Regions from separate parts of the Bacillus sp. P4_E1 genome, predicted to be linked through region 2. Evidence: riboswitches for the same ligand, from Rfam matches in the RefSeq annotation. Region 2 holds a riboswitch; each other region holds the start of a gene.
What was found. Region 2 has a riboswitch for lysine ahead of AC1DS7_RS11605 (amino acid permease). Riboswitches for the same ligand answer to the same signal wherever they lie in the genome.

Region 1: linked by a shared signal. The riboswitch ahead of AC1DS7_RS07925 (aspartate kinase) and the one ahead of AC1DS7_RS11605 (amino acid permease) in region 2 are both predicted to bind lysine.
Region 3: linked by a shared signal. The riboswitch ahead of AC1DS7_RS04930 (amino acid permease) and the one ahead of AC1DS7_RS11605 (amino acid permease) in region 2 are both predicted to bind lysine.

What each region holds. Positions count from the first base shown of each region.
Region 1 covers NZ_JBFUIV010000004.1:310,567-316,704, reverse strand. Annotated here, with positions in the region: gene AC1DS7_RS07925 (aspartate kinase) at 214-1,443, opposite strand; lysine riboswitch at 1,645-1,831, opposite strand; gene AC1DS7_RS07920 (DoxX-like family protein) at 2,024-2,932, shown strand; gene AC1DS7_RS07915 (DUF4166 domain-containing protein) at 2,937-3,548, shown strand; gene AC1DS7_RS07910 (YndJ family protein) at 3,554-5,179, shown strand; gene AC1DS7_RS07905 (8-oxo-dGTP diphosphatase) at 5,208-5,693, opposite strand; gene AC1DS7_RS07900 (N-acetylmuramoyl-L-alanine amidase) at 5,866-6,138, shown strand, end outside.
Region 2 covers NZ_JBFUIV010000007.1:24,762-30,899, reverse strand. Annotated here, with positions in the region: gene AC1DS7_RS11625 (aminoglycoside phosphotransferase family protein) at 1-810, opposite strand, end outside; gene AC1DS7_RS11620 (VOC family protein) at 825-1,622, opposite strand; gene AC1DS7_RS11615 (sulfite exporter TauE/SafE family protein) at 1,830-2,732, shown strand; gene AC1DS7_RS11610 (GNAT family N-acetyltransferase) at 2,773-3,222, opposite strand; lysine riboswitch at 3,607-3,799, shown strand; gene AC1DS7_RS11605 (amino acid permease) at 3,912-5,378, shown strand; gene AC1DS7_RS11600 (iron-sulfur cluster biosynthesis family protein) at 5,493-5,798, shown strand; gene AC1DS7_RS11595 (DNA alkylation repair protein) at 5,832-6,138, shown strand, end outside.
Region 3 covers NZ_JBFUIV010000003.1:101,017-107,154, reverse strand. Annotated here, with positions in the region: gene gapN (NADP-dependent glyceraldehyde-3-phosphate dehydrogenase) at 1-295, shown strand, start outside; lysine riboswitch at 473-654, shown strand; gene AC1DS7_RS04930 (amino acid permease) at 801-2,225, shown strand; gene AC1DS7_RS04925 (ABC transporter permease) at 2,286-3,485, shown strand; gene AC1DS7_RS04920 (hypothetical protein) at 3,644-3,847, shown strand; gene AC1DS7_RS04915 (MDR family MFS transporter) at 3,899-5,161, opposite strand; gene AC1DS7_RS04910 (SgrR family transcriptional regulator) at 5,316-6,138, shown strand, end outside.

The DNA.
Region 1 (6,138 bases), on a different contig from region 2:
ATTCGGCGAATGCGAGGAAGTTAGGTGGGAGATAACTGCCCGATTGTTGAATAGAATGACTTGCTTCCGTTTTTTAACAATTTTATTGTTCTTCAAACGACTTTATTTTAAACTAAATAACCTTTTTCTCACTTTCCACTATGCAAACAGCTTTCTATTTATATAGGAAGGAAATAGATTCATATAATTTGTTGTAAGTTTTACTGGTGGAAATTAAATCATTTGCACTAAAGGTTCAATTTTCGCCATAAATGATTGATGAAGTGCTTCAACACCCGTTACTAAATGAAGACGGTCAATAACGACAGATACTTTAATTTCTGATGTACTTACCATTTTAATATGAATATCTTCTTCTTTTAAAGTAGTGAACATATTCGCAGCAACTCCTGGGTTAGATACCATACCAGATCCTACAATTGATACTTTTGCTAAATGATTTTCATGTTCTACAGATTCGTAGTGAAGTGCTTCTTGATTTTGTTCCAATACTTCTAATGTTTCTCTTAAATCATTAGAATGGATTGAGAAGGAGAGGTGAACAGTTCCTTCATTTGTAATACTTTGAATAATAATATCCACATTAATATGTGCTGCTGCTAATGTAGAGAAAACTGTTGAAAGTGCACCTTGTTCTAATCCTTTAATTGTGACGCGTGTAATATTATCCTCAAATGCAATACCTTTAACGATTGATTGTTGTTCCATGTTACATTCTCCCCTTACAATTGTTCCGTTTTCTTGTTCCATACTTGAGCGAACTTCTAAAATTACATTATGATTTTTAGCAAATTCAACAGCGCGTGGGTGTAATACGCCAGCACCGAGGTTGGCAAGCTCTAACATTTCGTCATAAGAAATTTCATCTAATTTATAAGCATCTTGTACAACTCGTGGATCAGTCGTATATACGCCGGTCACATCCGTATAAATATCACATTTTTTTGCTTTTAGTGCAGCAGCTAATGCGACAGCAGTCGTATCAGAGCCACCGCGGCCAAGTGTGGTAATTTCATTTTCTTCACTTACTCCTTGGAAACCAGCTACTATAACAATCGTGCCTTCAGTAAGGTGAGACTGAATACGGGTAGTGTTAATGTCAATAATCCGTGCACTACTATGTACAGATTCTGTCGTAATACCAGCTTGCCATCCTGTTAATGAAATTGCGTTATAACCTTTTGTTTGTAGTGCCATTGTTAATAATGAAATGGTTACTTGTTCTCCTGTAGATAGGAGCATATCCATTTCACGTTTACTTGGATTTTCAGTAATAGCTTTAGCAAGTGCTACAAGTTTATCCGTACTTTTTCCCATTGCTGAAACGACAGAGACAATACTATGTCCTCGTTCATATTCTTCAATAATTAAATTTGCTACATGTTGAATGCGTTCGACGCTTCCGACAGAAGTACCGCCAAATTTTTGTACAATCGTTTCCATTACGAATTCCTTCTTTCGTCCATTTTTAAGAATAGGTTAGGACATATACAAATCCCAATATTCCTGTAGTTACCAGAGAGAAAAACAAAAAACACCATCTCAAATAAGTGAGGATGGTGCTGTTACAGGAAAAGGGAAACAGAAAACGGAGCTAATAAAAAAACCGCCAAAAAAGGAATATCATAAAAATGATATCTCTTTTTTGTAGATAGCTCTTCATACGTACACGTCTGTACATATGACAGTTCTGTTTCTATTCGAAAACAGCCCCAATTGATAAATGCAGAGAAATTTATCAATTTCGGCAACACTTCCTTTCCTCTAAAATCATAGACATCTCTGTGTCTCCTTTAGAATACTTATAAGCGTTGCAACCTCTATCTCACGTTTTAGGCGAGAGTGTATGATTTATGAAGTTGTTGGTAACATTTGTTTTATAATAATTTAAATTTTTCAGGGAATCAAGTGTTTTTTGTATTTTTTTGAAATTCTATCTTTTTATTAAATTAGTTTGTGAAAAATGTAGCAAAATCGATTCATTGCATGTACATTGAAAATATAGCGCATGGGAGGTGGAAGGATGGGGAAGAAAAAGCCTATTTATGTAGCCACAGAAATGAACACAACAATGGAGAAACTATGGGCATATACACAAGAGCCTGATATACATACAGAGTGGGATGCTCGTTTTACTGAGATTTCGTATTTAGAAAAAAAAGAGGGAGAACCACAGAAGTTTTTATATAAAACAAAGATCGGATTTGGACTTGAAATAGCCGGAGAAGGGGAATCGATAGGTGAAATAAGAAAAGAAACTGGAGAACGCATTTCCTCTTTAAAATTTTGGACAGACAATCAATTATCACTTATACAAATAGGGCGTGGTTATTGGAAGTATACACCGAATGAAGAACATATTCATTTTGAAACGCAATATGATTATGATACGAGATTTGGTCGTATAGGAAATGTGATAGATTTATATGTTTTTCGTCCACTATTAGGTTGGGCGACAGCATGGAGTTTTGATGCTTTAAAATTATGGTTAGAAAAGGGACTTCATCCTAAGTTGCTAATTAGAAGAACGATGACGTATTGGCTAGTTTGCTTTTTATTTGCTTTCGTATGGTTATATCAAGGGATTGTACCGAAATTGATGTTTACTCATTCAGAAGAAGTAAAGATGCTTTCTGCACTAATCGGATCGAATGAAAGTAGTATTTTTATACTTAAAATAGTTGGATTTTTAGAAATAATATGGGGTGTTATGTGGCTATTGCCACTTCAAAAGCGAAAACTATTTATATTGCATATTATATTGTTGATAATTTTAACATTAGCGGCAGGATCGACGAATATCGCTAGTTTTACGCAACCGTTTAATCCGATTACATTAAATTTTCTTCTAATAGGGTTATCGATTGTCGGTTATATAAATAGCACGAATTTGCCAAGCGCAAAAAATTGCAAGAGGACGAGAAAGGGATAAGTATATGGTTAATATTTATGAAAGATTATTAAGGGATTCTTATAAAAGGCTTCATCCAAAATTGCAGGAACGATATGCGATAACAAAGGAAAATAGCTTTATTGGGGAAGGGGAAATGGATGAAATTTATGGAGGATCTTTTTTCGTTAAATTAATATTAAAAATTACATCGAAGTTTCGAATGTTTTTCTCTGAGCGAGGGCAAAAAGTTCCGTTTGTGATACATAATACCGCTGAGCGAGATGAACATGGAAATGAGTTTGTACGGTGGAATCGTACTTTTTATTTTCATAATAAGAAAAGATATTTTAACGCTGTTATGCAGTTGGATGAAGAAAATAATGAAATTGTAGATTATTTTGGTGAGCCACATTTACTCGTTTCTACATTGAATTTTTATATTGATGAAAAAGGCGGGATGCATATTTCTTCAAAGAAACAATGGTTTTTTATGTTTGGAAGAAAAATCCCGTTACCAAAATTTTTATATGGAGAGGCAAAAATTGTTGAAAGTTATGATGATGCACTGCAATGTTTTCGAATTCATGTACAAGTACGGAATCCGTTAATTGGTTCGTTATTTTCATATAAGGGAACATTTGTGGAAAGGGAATAAACGATATGAAAAATATACTATTTGGGCTTGCTTGCTATATTATTTTTCTAATATGTGAGTGGTCAAATGTAAAACCAGTTGAAGCAATTATTTTATTATCTATTTTGTTATTTATACCGATGTCTTTTTGTATTATTGACAAGAAAAAAAGAAATGGATCGTATGTATTATTTTATAAATTTGTATCGTTTTTATATCCAATCGCAGCAATCAGTGCAATGCTAGCTTTCGTAACAAATCACTATTTCTTTGCGCTACTTTGGTTTGCATATACAGGAATCGTTGCGTTATTTGGTGTAAGTAGATTGTTAGAAAGAGGATGGAAACCGATAGAAGAGACGGCTATCGATAGTGCGTTTATTTATTTGTTTTTAGGTGGTTTTTGGTTTTTTGCTTCAGTAGCAAAGGTTTCAATTATGCACTTTAGTTCTGACATTGTTTTACTTACAGCGGCACACTTTCATTACTCGGCATTTCTATTGCCGTTATCAGCTGGTTTACTTGGAAGGAAAAGAGAAAAGAGAAGTAAAGTGTATGATGCTATTATGTTTATCATAGTCATTTCACCTATGACAGTTGCGATAGGAATTACATACTCAAGGATATTTGAATTTTTTGCAGTGTTCATATATTTATGTGCGATTTATGGATATGGAGTTTACGTGTGGAGAACGAAATTCAATGCTATAAGTGCAAAGATTCTCCTTACTCTTTCATCCAGTACACTTATGGTAACAATAATGTTTTCACTCATATATTCATACGGAAATTTCAAACAAGTAATGACGATTACAATTGCACAAATGGTTTGGATTCACGGTGTTGTAAATGGAATTGGAGTAGCGTTACCAGCATTTGTTGGTTGGATGATTGAAAAGAGTACTCCGAATTATAAATATTACGGGAAAACAATGAGCAGGTTAAGAGGAAATGCGACAGTTGGTGAAGCATTTTTACATAACAGAAATTTAATAGATAGCAAGGAATACAAAGGTTTAGTTGATAAAATGAATGATTTTCATAGTGAGGCATTTGACATGGCGAAGATTCCTTTAAGTATTATTCGTTTTTATGAAAATACAAAAGAGTATGAGTTACAATCGCATATTAAATGGACTCGTTGGTTCCGTCCGGTTGCATTTTGTTATGAGAAAATGAGTAAGCGTGTAGGACAAATACATTTAGGAATGGGCGGCAAGTGGGAAACGATGCATGGCTCTATCATTGGGATAATAGATGAGAAGGATGGAAGAGAGAATGTAAGGGCTTGGCTAAGAAAAAATGAAGCAGGGGAGACAATTTTTGTAGCTCTTTATTCAAAGCATACATACAAGAAAGATACATATATGAATATCGCATTACCTTTACCATATTCGAATATGACTGGTATTTTGAAGTTATGCAATGATGATAATGCTTTAATCATTACAAGTAAGTTAAGAGAGAATGGCAGGGGAGATGAGGGGATTTATTTACATACTCGTTTCTTTACAATACGTTTACCATTAGCAGAGACTTTTATTATTAAAGAGAGCAAGGATCAAATATTAGAAGCTAATCATAGAATGTGGATATTTGGAGTTAAGTTTTTAGAAATTGATTATGAGATTAAGAAAATAGAGGGAAAGTAAGAAAAGCTTGGAGAGATTCCAAGCTTTTTTATGTATGGGTAATTGTCATAGCAACTTGTTTATCCAAGTCTCGGTCCCAAACACGCTGAATTTCAAACGTACCTTTTTCAAAAAATAATGGGAATCTCTCTTTAAACCAATCTTGCATAGGAAGATTGAGTGCTGTATCAATTGGCACCCATAATAATTCGCCTTCAGGAGGATTCAAAAGGAGTTCACCTTCAAATGAATCTGTCCAATAGTTAAATACCATATATCGAACATTTTCTTTCGGATTTACGTATTCATCTAATCCCTTAAATATTAAATTAGAAACAAGTAATCCAGTTTCTTCTTTTACTTCTCTTATAGCGGCTTGAACGATACTTTCTGGGAAATCTACTTTTCCGCCCGGAGCGATGTAACCAGGGAAGCCTAGATGATCCGGCCGTTGTATTAGTAATACTTCGTTATTATGCTGAATCATACACATTGTATAAATGCGGTGTTCGATACTTTTCCAATTCGTACTCATACGAATCTCTCCTCTTATAAAATGAGTCTCATATAGTTTAACTATAGTTATTTGTTCCAAAAAATACAATAATAAGACAAAATTATACAAAATACAATTGACTATTACTAATTTTCAGAACTATAATTACTCTGTTATATAAAAACTTGTACTTGAGAGGGGAATATATTCTATGAAAAATAGAATAATCGCAGCAGCAGTAATAGCAGCTAGTATATTATCTTATTCATCTAGTAGTTTCGCACAAACAAAAACGTTTCCAGATGTCCCAGCTAAACACTGGGCAGAAGATTCTATTAACTATTTAGTAGAAAAAGGTGCAGTTAAGGGTAATGATGCAGGAATGTTCGAGCCTGAAAAAGAAATCACTCGTGCAGAAGCAGCTACAATGATGGCTAAAATCTTAAACTTACCAATCGATTCAGGTGCTAAACCATCTTACGCT
Region 2 (6,138 bases):
TCGGTTTGTCCATACGATATCCGCTGGGAATGTCATCGCTGCATATAATGAATTCAGTTTCCAAAAGTGGATTGACGGATCGCCTCCGCAATAACCGTGAACTTGTCCAACCGCAAATGGTTTGCTTATTCTTGTAGTAAAAATCGCTACGTTATAAAAATCGTGTATTGGATCGCCAAAATCATATCCACTAAAATCGATAACGATAAATTCATTATTATGAATCATACTATTTGCTGGGTGGTAATCATCGTGTAAAAATGTGATAGGCCGATTTTTCAATAAGTCTTTATGATTTTCTACAAAGGTTAATACTGGCTTCAAATCCAGAAAATTCACCTCATAATCTGCTAATGCCTCTATGTACCTTTCATACTTATTCCACCTAAATATTTCCCATTTATTACTTGCACTTTCTCTTTCTATCGAGTGAATTCTCTTTAATATTTCCCCTGCTTTTCTTCCTGCATTATACTGTTCTTCCACCGATAGCTTGCTTAAGCTCTCTTGACCATTTACACCTTGGGTCCATTCAAATACTTGAACACATTTATTTAATCCCTCAAGTTTTATGAAATGAATTAACTTCGGCGTTGGAATATGTAATAACTCCAATTGTTTCATATACATATATTCTTCTTGTTTTCGTTCATAATTAGAAGAATCACACACTTTTACAAAATAAGTTTCTCGATTCTCTAGGTCAATTTTATACTTCTCTTCATGTGAAAAACCTTTTGTAATAGCTGTACATTTTACAATACGTGACCACTCTAGTTTTCTTTCTATCTCTCTTAACATTTCTTCCACAAAACTCACCTCTATTAATATACGAACAAACTACCTAACACTTCATACTCTCGTTTATTTTCCCCTTTAAACTCCACTGCAAATGGATATTCGCCATGATGCTTCAAACGTTCTAGTACTAGCCCTTCTCCAACTGGTTCACAAAACTGCACATGAACATCACCAAACGATACACTTTGACACTCAGCATTCCATTCTTCATTTTGTATGATTGAATTTGCAGTTAGCTCCATTACTTCTTTCCATTTCCGCACTGTTTCTCGAACATTTTTCACCGTATAATGAATCGTTTCAATTTCTTGTACTTTATTTTTATGTTCAGTGATCGTCCCTATTTTACGTAAATCGTTTCTTCTTTCTTCATCCGTTTCATTCCACTGTATAAAGAATGGTAATTTCGGTCCATTCTCTTCTTGCTTTACAAATAACATTTTCCATTCTAAAAGCCGGCCATCTTTTCTCATCCGTTTCCCTTCAAATGGTCCTATCGTATGTAAGCCGTGCTTACTAAATTTAACTGCTAGTTCTTCAATTGCATCTGTTCGAATTGCGATTTGTAGCATCCCTTCTCCATTTTTTAATTTCACCACTGTTTCTTGTACTAATGGATTTTCTGCTTCTTTCGCTTTTTCTTCATGCTGAACTGCTAAAAATTCTATATATGATAAATCAAAATAACATAAACTATTCCAAGTACCCCAAGTCGTATGCTCACCGCCTAATGCAGTATGAAATCCATGCTCCTGCATTTGTTTTGCCGCTTCCTCCGGTGTACAATGCACTGCGTGAACTAGATGATCAAATGCTAACATAGTCTTTCTCCCCTTTCTCTCCATCCTTTTATTGTATATTTTATTTTTCTTTCGTTCAATTCAAAAAACTTTAAAACCCAGTTGATTTATACGATTAATGTGTATTATAATAAAACAAATTTAATTATTGCTGATTGGAAAAACCAAAGGCACTTTTCTCATACGGGAAAAGTGTCTTTTTCATTTATTATTACAGGGGGATTATTTATGCAGAAATTAATTGTCTTTGCTATTATTGGATTTTTCGCTCAATTGATTGATGGCGCACTTGGTATGGCGTACGGGGTAACGTCTACCTCACTATTATTAATGTTTGGTATCGCACCAGCTGTAGCTTCCGCATCAGTTCATTTAGCTGAAGTCGTTACAACCGCCGCTTCTGGTGCATCTCATATCAAATTTGGAAACGTTGATAAATATACAGTTTCCAGACTTACATTACCAGGAGCAATTGGCGCATTTATTGGGGCATGTTTTTTAAGCAATTTACCTGGTGATGTAATTAAACCGTACATTTCCATATTTTTATTTACTTTAGGGGTTTATATTTTATTACGATTCATCATTCAAAAACAAATTGTTTCTTCAAATAAGCGTATGTCTGCTAAACAACTTGTACCACTTGGCTTATTCGCTGGATTCGTCGATTCAACTGGCGGCGGTGGTTGGGGGCCGATTACGACACCTGTTCTTCTTGCAAGAGGAAATGAAGCTAGAAAAGTTATTGGATCTGTAGATACGAGTGAATTTCCTGTTTCACTCGCTGCAACGATTGGCTTTTTCATTTCACTTGGCTGGGAACAAGTAAGCTGGGTTTGGGTATTTGCCCTCATGCTTGGTGGTATTGTTGCCGCACCAATCGCCGCATGGTTAGTACGCATCGTTCCTTCTCATTTACTTGGCGTACTCGTTGGCGGACTTATTATCTTTACGAATATCCGTACACTGCTTACTACATTTAAAGTAGATCCAACTATTATTTCACTTTCTTACGTTGCAGTTGGTCTTGTCGTTATTATATCTATTTTTATTGCTGTTCGTAATCATTCCAATCGTTCTAACGTATCGACAGCCGGCTATCCGAAAGATCAAAAACAAATGCTACCATAATTAATAATAATACCGCCCGATTTACTTCGAGCGGTATTTTTTATTTTTCTATTTTCCAATTGACCATCGTTTCAATACTATTTACTCTTTTCATATGTAATTTCTCTAAGACACGAATAGAGCTATAATTATCAAGGAGTGTCTCCGCTATAATCGTTTCCACTTCCCCTGTTTGAAAAGCCCATTTCATTAATTCACTAACTGCTTCTGTTGCATACCCTTTATTCCAATATTTCTCAATAAATCCGTAACCAATTTCTACCGTATGTTGCTCATTCGGTTTCCCTTTAAATCCTATATCACCTAGAACAACATCATCCTCTTTCCGAATAACATACCACGGTCCCCACGGTAATGAAGCCGCATCTCGTTTCATATTTTCTATATGTCCTACAATATGCGGACCACTATTGTATCCTTGATTATCCGCAATTTGAATCCATTCTTCTGTACACGGTACTATATATAATCTTTCCGTTTCTAATTTCATAATGATATCCCCTTTTCAATTAAACAATACCTCAATTTTATCAGAAATAAAAAGAATATTCATTCTATTTATCGAATTTATACTTATTCTTTGAAACGAATTTAAGGAATAATCCCCTTCTAATAGTTATGTCGAATTATATTTTCTGAATTTTCTTTTAATTTTAAAGGGTTTTTCAATATTTTTTGCGAAACATTTGTATAACAATTTTTTCTTTGCTTATTGCTACATAATAGTAGGTTCGGGTGGAGTTTTGCAAGCGTTTCCTATACAATAACCGATATTTTTTGACTTTTCCTAACAAAATTCCTTGCAATATATTCAGAAAGTCATTACAATTGCCATATATTAAATATCTTAGCAATATATAAATCCTCATCAATCCGATGAGGTAGAGGTTGCGACTTTTAAAAGTAAAATGGACGAGACACAGCGAATGTCACTGACTCCGTTTGAAAGGAAAAGTTGCCGAAGTTTATATTTCTTCTCTGGAAATATGAGCTGGGGCTGTCTCCGAAAGGAACAGAACTGTCACGTTTACAAAATTACCGTGTAAACGTGGTGTGCTATCTTAACGGAAGGGTATGATGGGGTGGTTATTTGTGAAACGTTCCGCCTAATTCCTTTGGCGGTTTTTTGTATTTTTCTCCCCCGCTCCTTCCTAACCTACAAGAAAAGGAGTGTTGAACATGAATAGCGCAACAAATCAATCTACCTCTAAAACGCAAACTACACAAGGACAAGGTGAATTAAAACGCGGATTAAAATCTCGTCACCTTACGATGATTTCTCTCGGTGGTACAATCGGTACCGGATTATTTCTTGCCAGTGGTGGTGTTATCCATTCAGCTGGTCCTGGCGGTGCATTAGTCGCATATGCCGCAATTGGAATTATGGTTTATTTTTTAATGACAAGCTTAGCAGAACTCGCGGCTTACATGCCTGTTACTGGATCTTTTAGTACTTATGCAACAAAATTTGTTGATCCATCACTTGGTTTTGCACTTGGATGGAACTATTGGTATAACTGGGCGATTACGATTGCAGCTGAACTAGCGGCCGTAACATTAATTATGAAATTTTGGTTCCCAGATACCCCTTCTCTTATTTGGAGTGGACTTTGTTTAGCTATTATTTTTCTCTTAAACTATTTATCTGTTAAAGGTTTTGGTGAATCTGAATATTGGTTCGCACTTATTAAAGTAGTTACTATTATTATCTTTTTAATTGTCGGTTTTATGATGATTTTTGGAATTATGGGCGGCGAATCTGTTGGCTTTAAAAACTTCACTGTTGCAGATGCACCATTTAATGGCGGCATCATGGCAATTATCGGTGTATTTATGGCTGCTGGTTTCTCATTCCAAGGAACTGAATTATTAGGAGTAGCTGCTGGTGAAACTGCTGATCCAGAACGCAATATTCCGAAAGCAATTCGTTCTATCTTTTGGCGCATTTTATTATTCTATATTTTAGCAATTCTCGTTATCGGTTTATTAATTCCTTATACGACTGAAAGCCTTGCAGCAAGTGATGTTACAGTAAGTCCATTTACACTTGTATTTGAAAAAGCGGGCGTTGCCTTCGCTGCTTCTGTTATGAACGCTGTTATTTTAACTGCAGTACTTTCTGCTGGTAACTCTGGAATGTATGCATCAACTCGTATGCTTTGGGATTTAGCTCGCCAAGGAAAAGCACCAAAGTTCTTAGGGAAATTAGATAGCCGCGGTGTACCTGTTAACGCATTAATCGCAACATCAGTAGTTGGTAGCGTCGCTTTCATCGCTTCTTTATTCGGTGACGGTGTTGTATACATTTGGTTATTAAATGCTTCAGGGATGTCAGGATTTATTGCTTGGGTAGGGATTGCTATTAGTCATTACCGTTTCCGTAAAGCCTATATTGCACAAGGGAAAGATTTGAAAGATTTACCATATCAAGCGAAATGGTTCCCGTTCGGTCCAATCTTTGCATTTACACTTTGTGTTATTGTTATTTTAGGTCAAAACTACGGAGCATTTACAGGAGCATCTATCGACTGGAACGGTGTACTCGTTTCTTACATCGGTTTACCACTCTTCTTAGTACTATGGTTAGGTTATAAATTTACTAAGAAAACGAAAGTCATTCCACTTGATAAATGTGAACTGAAATAAAGTAAAACGAGCAAACAAAATTGTTTGCTCGTTTTTTTAATGCAATGCTTCTCCCTTCCCTATTTCTCCTGTTTTTGCAATAATAGAGGAAATATAAATAAAGGTTGGGATTACATGAACATTCGTATTACTGATGAAGCAAAAGCAGCTATACATAGACTAGTACGTGAAGACAAAAAGATCATTCGCATTAGAGGAACTATGACAAACTCTTGCAGTATTTTCGTTGATGTCGATTTAATTTGGGATACATATAATGCGGATGATGTTGTATATGAAGATGCGGAGCTTATCGTACAAATGGATTCATTCACGACAGATTACACTGGTGATACGGTGAAACTTGATTATAAGACGACAGGTTTTAGTATTACGACTCCTAGTGAGACTTTGGTGTATGGATTGTCGATTAAAAAATAAACATTGTTTTTATCCGACCAATGGGGTGAAAAAATGGGCAAATATGTTCCGTTAAAATTTTTATTTAACAAAGAATTAGCAGAAAAAATGGCTGATTCTATTTGTAAACACGATCCTAATTTCTCTAAAAGAAACTTTGTATCTACCGTAACATATAAAGTTGAAAATTTAGAGTTAAAGCAACGTATAGAAGTAATAGCAGATGAATTACACAATGCATTACAAAAAGATTTTAATGAAGCAATACATATATTACTGAAAACATTAGGACCAGAAAATACAACAGAAGTCGGCACATTTACAAAGGGTTATATGTATATGCCTATCGCAAAATACGTTG
Region 3 (6,138 bases), on a different contig from region 2:
ATTTGGCCCAATCCTTCCAATCATCCGTGTTTCTTCTGACGAACAAGCGATTGAAATTGCTAACAAATCAGAGTTCGGTCTGCAAGCAAGTGTCTTCACAAAAGACATTAACAAAGCATTTGCAATTGCTAACAAAATCGACACTGGTTCTGTTCAAATTAACGGACGCACAGAGCGCGGCCCTGACCACTTCCCATTCATCGGTGTAAAAGGTTCAGGTATGGGCGCACAAGGTATTCGTAAGAGCCTTGAGTCTATGACTCGTCAAAAAGTAACTGTATTAAACTTAGTTTAATCTTATATGTAGCAGCTGATCTAATATTTAGGTCAGCTGCTTTTTAGTTAAAATCCTCCGGGACCTAATAACAAATTCTTCTCTATAATCTGATTATTACTATATCCATTGACGTATAAAAATACATTTGTTACTCTTAAACATGTTAATTTAATACATAAATCCTCATTCGTATCTCGGTGAGGTAGAGGTTGCAGTCATTAAGAGTATCATTTCAGGAGATGTAGTGGCATTGATGAAGAAATGAGAAAGGAATGATTGCCGAAGTAAGTCGTGTCCACCATGCACGCTTGCTGGGTCTGCATTTAATAAGTGCAGAACTGTCACAAACGTTTCGTTTGTGGAGAGCTATCGAGAGGTATGTCGTGGGTTTCTTATAAGATAGAAAGCATGTAGCGGCAAATTACGTGCTTTTTTTGTTTTGTTTGGACCTTCTCTTCCTTATCAGGAAGACATACATATCTCCTCGCTTGACTTGGTTATACTAACTTTGGAGGTATTTTCTATGCAACAAAAAAAATGGGGCTTTTGGGTACTAACAGCTTTCGTTGTCGGTAACATGGTTGGCGCTGGTATTTTCATGGTGCCAAGTACGTTAGCACAAACAGCAAGCCCACTCGGTGTCACTTTAGCTTGGTTAACAACAGGGTTTGGTGTTTTAATGCTAGCTCTTGTTTTCGGTAATTTAGCAATTCGTCGTCCTGATTTAACGACAGGACCACAAAGTCATGCATATGCTTTATTCTCAACACCAAAAAGAAAGAAAATGGCTGGTTTCAGCATGGTATGGGGATATTGGGTTGCAAACTGGGCAAGTAACGTTGCCATTATTACATCTTTCGCGGGATATTTATCGCTCTTCTTCCCAATTATGAAAGATACACGACTACTATTTTCAATTGGCTCTTTCAATATAGAAGTTGGAAAACTAATTACATTTACTATTTGTTCCATCTTACTTTGGGGAACACATTTAATTTTAACAAACGGTGTAAGCGGAGCTGGGAAGCTAAACTTCTTAGCAACAACGACGAAAGTGACTGGATTCCTTCTATTCATCGTCGTTACGTTATTTGCGTTCGAAGCTTCAAAGTTTGGACAATGGTACACACCAATGATCGATAAAGAAGGCGTATCACACGGCCTCCTTTCACAAGTAAATTTAGCGGCTCTTACAACACTTTGGGCATTTATCGGGATTGAATCAGCCGTTCTTTTATCAAACCGAGCTACCTCTCCAAAAACGGTAAAACGCGCAACTGTTGCAGGATTACTTATCACAGTTGCAATTTACTTAGGAATTACAATTTTAACAATGGGTGTACTTCACGTTGATAAATTACAAGCTTCTGAACGTCCATTAGCAGATGCATTAAACGCTGCAATGGGTCATGGTGGCGGGAAACTTATGGCATTACTTGCTCTTACTTCCCTATTCGGTTCAATATTAGGCTGGATTTTATTAAGCTCAGAAGTACCTTATCAAGCAGCAAAAGAAGGTTTCTTCCCTTCCTTCTTCGCAAAAACGAATAAAAAAGGAAGTCCAATTCATTCACTACGATTAACAAACATTATGTCGCAAGTGTTCTTATTCTCAACATTATCAGGAACAATTGCGGAAGCTTATACATTCGTTATTACCGTATCAACACTGGCCTACCTCATTCCATATCTCGTTTCACCAATATTCCAGTTAAAACTAGTCGCAACTGGTGAAACATATAAAAATGAAATGGGTTCAAGAATTATGGATGGTGTAGTTGCAGTTATCGCACTTTGCTATGCACTATGGGTTATTAAAACCGGCGCATCCGATATAAAAACATTTCTTCTCGGAATTGGTTTATTCGGGATTGGCTTTGCCTTCTATCCATTAATGAATCGTGATCAGAAAAAAAATAAAGAAAAGAAAAACGAGCAAGTTGCGTAACGCAATTTGCTCGTTTTTTACTTTATAAAACATATATAATAGAAAAAAGAGGTGAAAAACATGTCAATCGAATCACTATGGAGCTCTCGCTTTCAACAACATATTCAAAATGCCATCACATACTTTGCACGTATGATTAACGGTTTACTATATAGCTTCATCTTCGTCTCATGTGTAGGTGCATATTATTACGCTAAGTTTCTTAAAACGGATCCTTCTAAAGGAATATCTTTATTACTCATCACGATCGTACTTACACTCATTATAACGAGATGCCAAGTTCGCACATTTATTCAAAAACCGGACGCTGTCTATTTACTTGCATTAGAAGAGAAATTAACATCTTATTTTAAAAAATCTCTTCTATATAATTACATCATTCAGCTTTTCCCGCTTATATTTACGTTCCTTGTTATCGTACCGCTTGCCATGCAATCATTACAACTAACCGTACCTTTCTTATGTACAATCTTTATAATTTTAATGATTCTAAAGGGCTGGAACATATACATACATTGGATGTGGCGTGATAGTTATGAAAAAAGCATATGGTTTATCATTCGCATTGCTTGTAACGCCCTGATCATTTACATGCTGTTTTATGTTGCAAATATCATTGTGCTAGGCGGCTTACTATTACTTCTTGCCTTCCTACTCCTATATACAAAAAAACAGCCCACAAAGCGAATACCGTGGGAATACATAATTGAGCAAGAAGAAAAAATGGACATACGTTTCTATCAATTCGCTAGCATCTTCACTGATGTTCCGCAGCTAAAAAAACAAGTAAACGGCAGAAAATGGCTTACAAATTGGATCGAACCTTTACTACATAAAAAACGAGCTACTTTCTTCTATTTACATACACTTGCATTTTTACGTGGTAATGATTATTTCGGTATATATATTCGCTTGGGGGTAATCGGTGCTTTCATCCTATATTTTGTTCCGAATATATACGTAAAAGGTGCTATCGCTTATATCATCCTATATATGATTTCTATGCAGCTTCGTTCTCTGTGGAAATATTTTTCAGGAAATATTATTGTAGCATTATATCCAATTGATACTGAAAAACGAATGAATCAATTTCTCCGCTTAATCTTTATATTGCTAAGCATTCAACTCATTGTATTTTCAAGTGTTATACTCATTGCTACAGGACAATTACTACATGCTTTGATTATTATGCTAATCGGCGTACTTTGGATAAAGTTTATTATTGTACCAAAAACGAAGAAACGAATTTCTTCATTTTAACGAGAAAAGAGGCTGCACATAACAGCCTCTTTTCTCGTCCTAAAATTTATAATCACTTTTCATAGGCATTTCTCATATAGTGAAAATGACTATACAATTCCTATCCATACGTTAATAATGATTTCGCACATATAAATAAAAAAGATAGGAGCTCTATTATGAACAACAATCCGCCTGCAACGCCCCAAAACAACTCAGAAGAAAATAGCCGTGACATTAAATTGCAAACATTACGAGTCATCGGACTCATCGTCCTTATTAGTGGTTATATCCTCGTCGCTCTCTCAGAAGTAGGTGAGCTGAAAACCTTATTAACAAACCCTAACGCCAATCCTGATTTAGCTGAAGTTGATCCGTTTTAAAAATTATATAAAAAGCGAGTCCCAGTATAACTGGTTCGCTTTTATATAGTTTCATCCAATCTGAGAAACATTTCCTTCATTCTGATACTTCTCTTTCCCTATCGCCTTCATAAATAATAAAATACTGCTCATACCAACGATGAAATATAGAGTGCTCATGCCCCAAGATGCAATAAACGAGCCTAGCATAACACCTAATGCCCCATTCATTTTTGCCACTTGAAAGACCATTCCGTTAATCGCCATATAAGAGCCTCTTGCCTCATTCGGCACCATATCTGCCATAATAGATTGACGAACCGGCACATACATCATCTCTCCTACAGTTTGGAAAAGCCCTGCGATTAATAAGATCCATAAACTATTGCTCGTTCCGAGTATTGTAAATCCAATTGTATAAATGAATAAGCCTACATATAAAATTTTTAAATCGTTAAAGCTTTTCAGCATTTTAATAAGAAGCGCCGAACATAACACAACTAAAATTGTATTCTCTGCTGAAATCCAGCTGAGCATTCGAATACCTGTTAAATCGAATCTAAAACCATTCCCAAAGAAAAAGTGCACCGTTTCAAATTCCTTCTGTAAACGTATCCCTAAATAATTATTAATTTGAAACTCTAACGATAGTGTACATATACTTGCTGCACAAAAAATTAAAAACGCTCTATCTTTCATCACGACTTTATAACTATCTGCCATATCTTTTAATACATTTTTCTTCTCCACCGTTTTTCGTGCCACATACACTTCTTCCATATATACAGCCATCACATATAAAGTAATGACCGCAACAGCCGTTAATACGATAAACAATTGTAATCTATAATTTTCAAATAATAACCCACCAAATATTGCTCCAATCGCAATTGATAAGTTAATAGCCCAGTAGTTAATGCTGTACATCACTTTTCGATTTTCAGGTGTACTCACATCTATTAACATCGCTTCCGTCGCTGGATTCATAAGTCCAGATCCTAAACTATTCACTAACATAAACACAAATGTTAGCCACGGTGAATCTACATAATCTGAGTTCGCAACTCCCATACAAGCTATGGAAACGACTTGTATACTTTGGCCGATAATCATTACTTTTTTACGACCGAGCCGATCTCCAACATACCCACCATATAAACCGATAATTAATGCAGCTAGCACATTGATGAGTAATAAAGCACCAGCAATCGCACTACCTAATTTTATTGAAAAATAAATCGCCATAAATGGAAAAATCATTGTGGATACAGTGCGTGTTAAAAACGAAGTTATAATTCTAATTTTTATATTTCGGTGCATACTCCAAAATCCCATTGTTTCCCCCTCCTTATGCTTATTCATTTTACTTTGAAAAAGAGGAAGAAAAAGGTTAGAATATTCTAAAGAGTTCCCCCTTTTATCCCGCATTAACGGGCAGTAAGACCCCCACTGATTAAAGTTTCACTTTATTATAGAAGGAAGTGTATATATGAAAATTATGGACTATTACATTCGTTTAAGATTACATGCACAAGACCAACAACATATACGAAATAGCTTACAAGAATTAGCGGATGTTTTATATTGCAGTACGAAAAACGTAAAGATTTTATTAAAGAAAATGAACGAGGAGCAATTCATTAAGTGGACACCAGGGCGTGGTCGCGGAAATAAAACAGAAATTATATTTGCACATACTTTAGCAGAAGCGATTGAATCCTATACAGATGAACTGTTGACCCAAGAAAAATTAAAAGATGTCTTTCTTCTTTTAAAAGAGCCCCTTCCTCTTGCAATTCAAAAAAAGATAGAAAATAAACTACATCATCATTTTGGATACGAACCTTCAAATGATATGTATGACATATTGAAGATCCCTATATCAAGAAAGATATTACCATTAGATCCCGCTTTTACGGCTGTAACAACAGAGGGTCATCTTATTAACCAAATTTTTGATACATTAGTCATTTATAACGATATTACAGAAAAAATGGAACCACACATTGCACATACGTGGGAATTAAGCGAAGACGGGCTTACGTGGACGTTTCATTTACGAAAAGATATATATTTTCATAACGAAACTGTTCTAACTTCTAAAGATGTACAATTTTCATTTGAAAGATTGCAGCAAGCTCAATCTCCTTACGCATGGTTAACACAGGAAATTGTTCAAATTGAAACACCATCACCACTGCAAATTCGATTCCATTTAGCAAAACCTAACGTTTTTTTCTTACGTTATGTGAGTTCCATGCAACTCGCAATTTTACCGCATGATGCAGTTATTCAAAATCATCACTACATAG